DNA from 3 places in the Pseudosulfitobacter sp. DSM 107133 genome. Region 1 is predicted to be linked to each of the others. Evidence: riboswitches for the same ligand, from Rfam matches in the RefSeq annotation. Region 1 holds a riboswitch; each other region holds the start of a gene.
What was found. Region 1 has a riboswitch for cobalamin ahead of DSM107133_RS12275 (hypothetical protein). Riboswitches for the same ligand answer to the same signal wherever they lie in the genome.
Positions count from the first base shown of each region.

Region 2: linked by a shared signal. The riboswitch ahead of DSM107133_RS24560 (ABC transporter substrate-binding protein) and the one ahead of DSM107133_RS12275 (hypothetical protein) in region 1 are both predicted to bind cobalamin.
Region 3: linked by a shared signal. The riboswitch ahead of DSM107133_RS23155 (energy-coupling factor ABC transporter permease) and the one ahead of DSM107133_RS12275 (hypothetical protein) in region 1 are both predicted to bind cobalamin.

Region 1 covers NZ_CP085154.1:2,506,762-2,509,022, reverse strand. The annotation lists gene DSM107133_RS12280 (UvrD-helicase domain-containing protein) at 1-920, shown strand, start outside; cobalamin riboswitch at 1,078-1,273, shown strand; gene DSM107133_RS12275 (hypothetical protein) at 1,380-1,664, shown strand; gene DSM107133_RS12270 (hypothetical protein) at 1,746-2,261, opposite strand, start outside.
Region 2 covers NZ_CP085162.1:23,897-26,157, forward strand. The annotation lists gene DSM107133_RS24560 (ABC transporter substrate-binding protein) at 1-934, opposite strand, end outside; cobalamin riboswitch at 1,105-1,300, opposite strand; gene DSM107133_RS24565 (TRAP transporter small permease subunit) at 1,344-1,871, opposite strand; gene DSM107133_RS24570 (TRAP transporter substrate-binding protein) at 1,925-2,261, opposite strand, start outside.
Region 3 covers NZ_CP085159.1:102,475-104,735, reverse strand. The annotation lists gene DSM107133_RS23160 (helix-turn-helix domain-containing protein) at 56-484, shown strand; gene DSM107133_RS23155 (energy-coupling factor ABC transporter permease) at 557-1,237, opposite strand; cobalamin riboswitch at 1,281-1,491, opposite strand; gene DSM107133_RS23150 (alkaline phosphatase) at 1,745-2,261, opposite strand, start outside.

The DNA.
Region 1 (2,261 bases):
CGATGCTGCGGGCCAATGGCACCCGCATTCTGGACGATGACGACAGCGTGGTGGACACCGAAACCGACACCGCGCCCGACTATACCCATATCGAACTGGCCGAGGTGATTCTGGATGACAGCGGCTATACCGCCCACTGGCAGAACGACAAGACACCCGAGGCGCCGGGGCGGCTGGAGAACCTCAAGGAGCTGATCAACCAGCTGCACAATTTCGAAAACCTGCAAGGGTTTCTGGAACACGTCAGCCTGATCATGGACAACGAGCAGGAAGGCGAGGGTGCCAAGGTCAGCATCATGACCCTGCACGCGGCCAAGGGGCTGGAATTCCCCATGGTGTTCCTGCCCGGTTGGGAGGACGGCCTGTTCCCGTCGCAACGTTCGATGGATGAAAGCGGGGTCAAGGGGCTGGAGGAAGAGCGCCGCCTTGCCTATGTCGGCATCACCCGCGCCGAGGAGGTCTGCACGATTTCCTTTGTCTCCAACCGCTTTGTGTTTGGCCAGTGGCAGTCGGCGCTGCCCTCGCGGTTTATCGACGAATTGCCCGCCGATCATGTCGACGTGCTGACCCCGCCGGGGCTGCATGGGGGCAATTACGGTGCCGCAGGCATGGCCGGTGTGCGATCCCGCCTGCACGAAGCGGCGGCCGAGGCCAATGTCTATAATTCCCCCGGATGGCGGCGCTTGCAGGCGCGCAGTCAGGACCGCTCGGTCAGCCAGCCGCGCGAAAGCCGTAACACCACCATCGACGCCAGTGCACTCAGCAGCTTTACCGTGGGCGAACGGGTGTTTCACCAGAAGTTCGGCTATGGTGCGGTTGTGGGAATCGAGGGCGACAAGCTGGAGATCGACTTTGAAAAGGCGGGGACCAAAAAGGTCGTGTCGAAGTTCATCACCGGCGCTGACGACATTCCGTTCTAAAGCGTCCGGCCATTACCCTGAGGCATCGCACATCACTTTTCGCGCCCCGCCGCAGGCGAAGGCAGCGAACAAGTGATTCATGTTTAAGGCCGGACGCTCCAGGGTCGCAAATGGTCGTGTGCTGCCGTCTTTGGGCTTGTGGTGAATCAGCAGCAACAATAGTCTGAACATCCAAGGTGCCGCCCACGGGCGGAGAATTGGGAAGCCGGTGTGATTCCGGCGCTGCCCCCGCAACGGTGAGGGTGGGATGTGACTGGCAAGGCCACTGGGGCGTTCCCCGGGAAGGTGTCAATTGCGGGCCGCAAGGCCACCCGCCCCAAGCCCGGAAACCAGCCTTGGGTGTACGTGAATCGCGGGTGGCGATGGAAGCGGCTGTGCATGGGCCTGTTTCCGTGCTGCCCTTTCCGCACCATCCGTCCAATTGAACAGGTCACGGGGCGTGACGGGAAAGGACGACAGATGTTTTCAAAGATCGTGGCAGGGCTTGCCGATCTGGATGATGCCGGCATTGGTGCGGGTGCCGACGGCGATGCGGCAGCGCGGGCGGGGTTTCTGGAATGGGTGTTCACCCTGCCACAGGATGTGCGCCCCGGACAGGCGGCGCGTGAAGTGCTGGCGCATTGGGATTATGACAATCCGGGGCCGGCAGTTACGGCCTTTCTGGACCATATCGAAGCAGCAACGCGACATGTGCCCACGCCGCAGCGCCGTGGCGGGGCTGCGGGGCGGCGGGTGTTGCACTGAGGTTCGCGCAACCGCTCTTGCCGGTATCGAGGTGTGCCGGGACGACGCGGCGCATCCTTCGCACTAAAGGCGTGGGTTGAATTAACCCGGCAGGCAAACACCTTCGTGACTGCGCCCCACCTGTGTCAGCGCGCGCGACGGGCGGCTTGGCGGGCGGCAGGCGACCACGGTCAACCCGTCGCGATTTCCGGGATTATACGACAGCCGCGCTTCGCCGGGGTCAAAACGGGCAACCGCTCCGGGGGCCAATGTGACCGATTGCCGGCATGTCTCGGGGTTCCGCTCGTCCGGCATGCACAGGCCGACCACAATCGTAAAATCGCAGGTGTTGGTCACGTCGCGCGGCTGCACCTGCCCGCGCATCCCGCTGGTGCAATGGTCCACATTCGCCCGGTAGGATATCTGCTGATAGGTGCCGGTCGTCTTGAACAGCACCCAGGGCAGCACAAGGGCCACGACGACAGCCGTGGCCAGACTGGCCCGGACCGGAACACGGCGCGGTTTGTCTTTGCCCTCGAACATATAGTGCATGACGAAAAACACGAAGCCGCCCAAAAACACCATGCCCTCGGTGATCACCGGCAGGAACGGCAAGGC
Region 2 (2,261 bases), on a different replicon from region 1:
AATGCGCATTCAGGATCACGATACGGTCATTCCTGACCGCGTCCATCTGGCTGGTCACCGGATCGCTGCGCAGGAATTCCAGCTTTTTCTCCACATCATCCGCCTCGAAACGGCGCCGGTCCATTTCGGCGACGACGATGACCGAAGGGTTGGCGCGGGCGATGCTTTCCCAGCTGACAACCGGCCATTCCTCGTCGCTTTGTACGACATTGCGCAGCCCGAGCTTGTCCATCATGTAACCCGGAGGCCCCTTGCGGCCCGCGACATAGGGGTCGATGTCCATCTCGGCGGAGGAGAACCAGAACACGGCCGAAGCATCGTCAAGATCCAGCGCCGCCGCCTTTTCGATGGCCGCCGCTTCGCGGGCTTTCAGATCCGCGACCAGAGCCGCGCCTTTTTCGGACACGTCGAAAATCTGCGCAAGCTGGGTGACACCGGCATAGATGCTGTCCATTTCGAACATGGCCAGACGGGTGCCGTCCGATCCGGTGCTGTTGTCCTTGGCCCAGCAATCGGCGGGCAGCACGAAGGTCGCGATGCCAAGGTCGGCAAACTGGTCGCGGGTGGCAACGATGCCCTGCGGGCCGATGTGCCATTCATATTGCGCGACAACCACATCGGGGCGCTTGTCGACCACGGATTCAAAGCTGGGGTCATTGTCGGCCAGACGTTCGATGCCTGCGTTCAGTTCGGTGAACTCGGGCAGCACTTTGGTAAACCAGACCGAGGTTCCGGCAACCTTGTCGCCAAGTCCCAGCGTATACATCAGCTCGGTGCCGGCCTGACCGACGGTGATCGCCGTTTCGGGGGCCGCGTCAAAGGTGACGTCGACGCCGCAATTTTCGATCGTCAGGGGATAGCTCGTCTGGGCCTGCGCCATCGGCGCGAAACAGACCGCGCCCAGCAGGGCCGCCGTCAGGGTGTTATTGTACATCGTATGTCTCCGGTGTGTGATGCGCCCGGAGACAAAGAGGGAATGGCGAACCCACGGCTGACCTGCACGGCAACCGGAACGGTCGACATACGGGCGCTTGCGATGGCCGGTGCCGGGGGGCACCGCAGGATTAATTTCATTCGACACCTCCCCGGACTCCCCGCCCGGGCCGCGTTACGTTTGGTGTCGGCAGGTCTCCTGACTGGCGAGTCGTTACGGCAGCGGCCTTCCCATGGCACGGGGCCACAGTGGCATGATCGCTGCACGCTCATCGCCTACAGTTGCGGGGGCAGTTCCGGTTCACCGGCGGACCGGTGGCGGATTCCCTTTTGATTCCTTGCGGAAACCGACAGGGAGTGTTCTAGCCAGCAACCTCTGCGCTCGCAATGGTTGATTGTTGCCTGCCAGATCAGTCCAGCTGCGACTGGGTGGTATCACGGGCTGTATCACCGGCCCATCTGGCCGCGAGGTGCAGCAGGATGATAATCATTGCCAGAGGCACCGACACCGAAATCCACACCATCGGAATGCCAAGCGTGTCTGCGGTCAGCCCCGACTGTCTGGCAAGATATCCTTTGGCAAAGCCGCCCCGCAGGCCCACAAAGCAGAAATAGACCACCGGCAGGACGAAAATCAGCACGGCCGCGCTTTGGATGGCGTCGCCAAGTGCGGACAGAATGTGGGGCGGTTTGGGAAAGACGCTTTGCATCAGCACCGCGTCCGAGCGGGTCTTGAAAGACAGGGTTGCGCCCAGCAGGCCGGTCCAGACCATCGCATAGCGGGCGACATCTTCGGTCCAGATCGGGGGCGCGGAAAAGACATAGCGGGCAATGATTTGCAGCATGACCGTCAGGAACATCAGGCAGACAGCCAGAATCGCGGCCCGCCGCGTGATGGCGTGAACGCTGTTGCTGATCGAGATGATGACGTGGCGCATGTGCCGGTCTCCACTGGAAATGCCGGGCCCGGTTGTGGGCCCGGCGGTTGCTTTTAGCGGTTGCTGTCGGACAGGTCTGTCCAGATCTTGACGTCTTCGGCAGGCATCAGGTCCGACTCATACACCGGCTTGGATGCTGCGCGGAACACGGCGCGTTCTTCTGCGGTCAGGCGCTGTACGGTCACGCCTTTTTCCTCAAGCGCGGTCAGCCCGGATTCGGACGCTTCGGCCAGCCACGCGCGGTTGGCGGCATCGGCTGTCGCCACGGCGGCATCGACGGCAGCGCGTTCGTCGTCGCTCAGGCCGTCATACCAGCCTTTCGAGAACAGGATCGCCCGCATCGGGATAATCACACCCGCATCCGAGAAGTTTCTGACAAAATCGGTCTGG
Region 3 (2,261 bases), on a different replicon from region 1:
GTGGCTTGTGCATGCCAATAGCTATAGCTACCAACACTATAGATATGGAGGTCACATGCTTACAATTGGAAGTTTGGGAAAGAAGACCGGAACAAAAGTTCAGACCATCCGGTATTACGAACAGATCGGGTTGATGCCCGAACCGGGTCGCACAGAAGGGGGGCAACGGCGTTACGGTGACGCCGAAGTCGACCGCTTGTCATTTATTCGACACGCGCGCCAGTTGGGATTTCCGCTGGAGGCGATCCGCGAGCTACTTGATCTTAGCGACAATCCGGATCGATCTTGCCACGAGGCCGACTCCATCGCTCGTCGACAACTCAAACAGGTCGAATTGCGGATGGATCGCTTGAAAGCGCTGCAGACCGAACTGAAGCGCATGATCCACGAATGCAGTGGAGGCAATACCGCGGATTGTAAGGTTCTCGAGGTCTTGCGCGATCACTCAGAGTGTCTGACCGACCACGATGCAATCGGCGCATAGTCGCGCCAATTGCTCGCAATCCAAAACGGTGTGTAAAACGACAATGGTCGGTCGTACATGGCTGCTTTTACCTTAGGCGGGTTGATAGAGCCGGGCGTGCGGAAGGCCTGTTTTCTCGAACCTCCGGAATGTCTTTGCCAAAGCCAGAGCACCAAGGTCAATGATGGGTTCAAGCAAAACAACGATGATGTAGACCGACGCGAATGCTCCCGCGTTTGCCAAGGTCTCCGCGGTAAAGCCCTGTCCGTAGAAAACCCAGAAGGCCACCCACGCCACAATGCCACCTTGGAACACCGCAGATAGCTTTGCTGCTTGAGTGTAGGAAACCTCGGTGTACGGCGTGTCGGCCGGGATAATCCTTCGTGCCAATGCGGTCATTGCCAAAACTGGCAGAATAAGCGTGGTCAGGTTCATTCCCAATTGCGGAATGTCGGAAGGTGAAAACAGGAAGCTTTGCGCTACAAGACCAAAGATCAGACCAATAGCTGTTGGAACTGTGCCGAGGATCAGGAAAAGTGTGGTTCCAAGTATCAAATGTACTTCTGACACGCCAACAGGTGGATGCGGCAGAAATTCAAAGAATCCTAGCACCATCGCGCTTGCCGCAGCGGAGCGTCCGGCCAAAGCTAAGATGTTGCCGTTCTGCTTCACGTGATCAACAGCGAGCTTGGCGACGATCCCAACCGAAGCAACACCGGTCGCAGTCCCCAGTACAATTTTTGCGCCGTCCACGACGCCAGGTTCGATATGCATAATTTCGTTCCTTCTGCACCCATCGTGCAAGATGCCTCCATAGAGGCGTTACAGTGTACTTGGCAGGTTTCCTGACTCGCGCTTCATCGCTGCAATTTCACCTTCCCGGATCTCTCCAGTGGTATTCGGAATGCAGCTAACGCTCACAGTTGCGTGGGCAGTCTCGGATCAGGACAGGACTTGATGTCCCTACCGCGTTCCCATTTACCCCGCCGCCGCAAATCGGCTTTGGGACCAAGTCCGAGCACCTGATATCCTCGGCCTGCCCGAGTCAAGATGGTTTGTAGAATGCAGTTGGTGTGTAGTCGCTGTGGCAACCAAATTTTGCCCAAGTATGATGCGAGATAACACAAAACTACTCCATCAAACAGCTAGTTACATCAACTCATCTCTTCAACTTTCCGAGAAAAACTAAGCCCAGGACGGATCTCCCTGGTCTCCATCCGAAAAAGCAAAACATCCCCAAGAGCGGAACTCTTGGGGATGTCGTGATCAGACCAAATCAGATTATTCGGCCGTCGCGGCATAGTTCATGATGTGAAAAATCATGTTCTGTTCAATTGTGCCATCGACAAGGTGTGCCCACGGGCCTTTGGCATAGGCGGCGACATCCTCACCCGAATGGGTTTCGGAGGACTTGGGAACCACCGCCTGCTGCAAATAGTCCAGGTCTGTCGCGGCCTCTTCGGTGAGCACCGGTCGCGTACCAAAGAAAGAACCATCCGCTTGTTCCGTCAGAACCGATCCCGCACCGTTCAGGTAGCCTGCGACGGTGAACGGCTTATTGTCGGCTCCCAATTCGGGCTCCCCGGTATGCGCCACGCCTTCGCCGTCGATGCCCATGCACAGGCCAAGGATGTCCGACCCACGCCCGCAATAACCATTGAAGGCCAGCGCATGTTCATGATCAGCCGTCACGATGATCAGGGTGTCGGCATCGTCCGTCAGTTCATCAGCGATCGCGACGGCGTCGGAGAACGCCTTTTGGTCACGTACCGCGCGTGCAAGGTTACCGCCGTGGTTG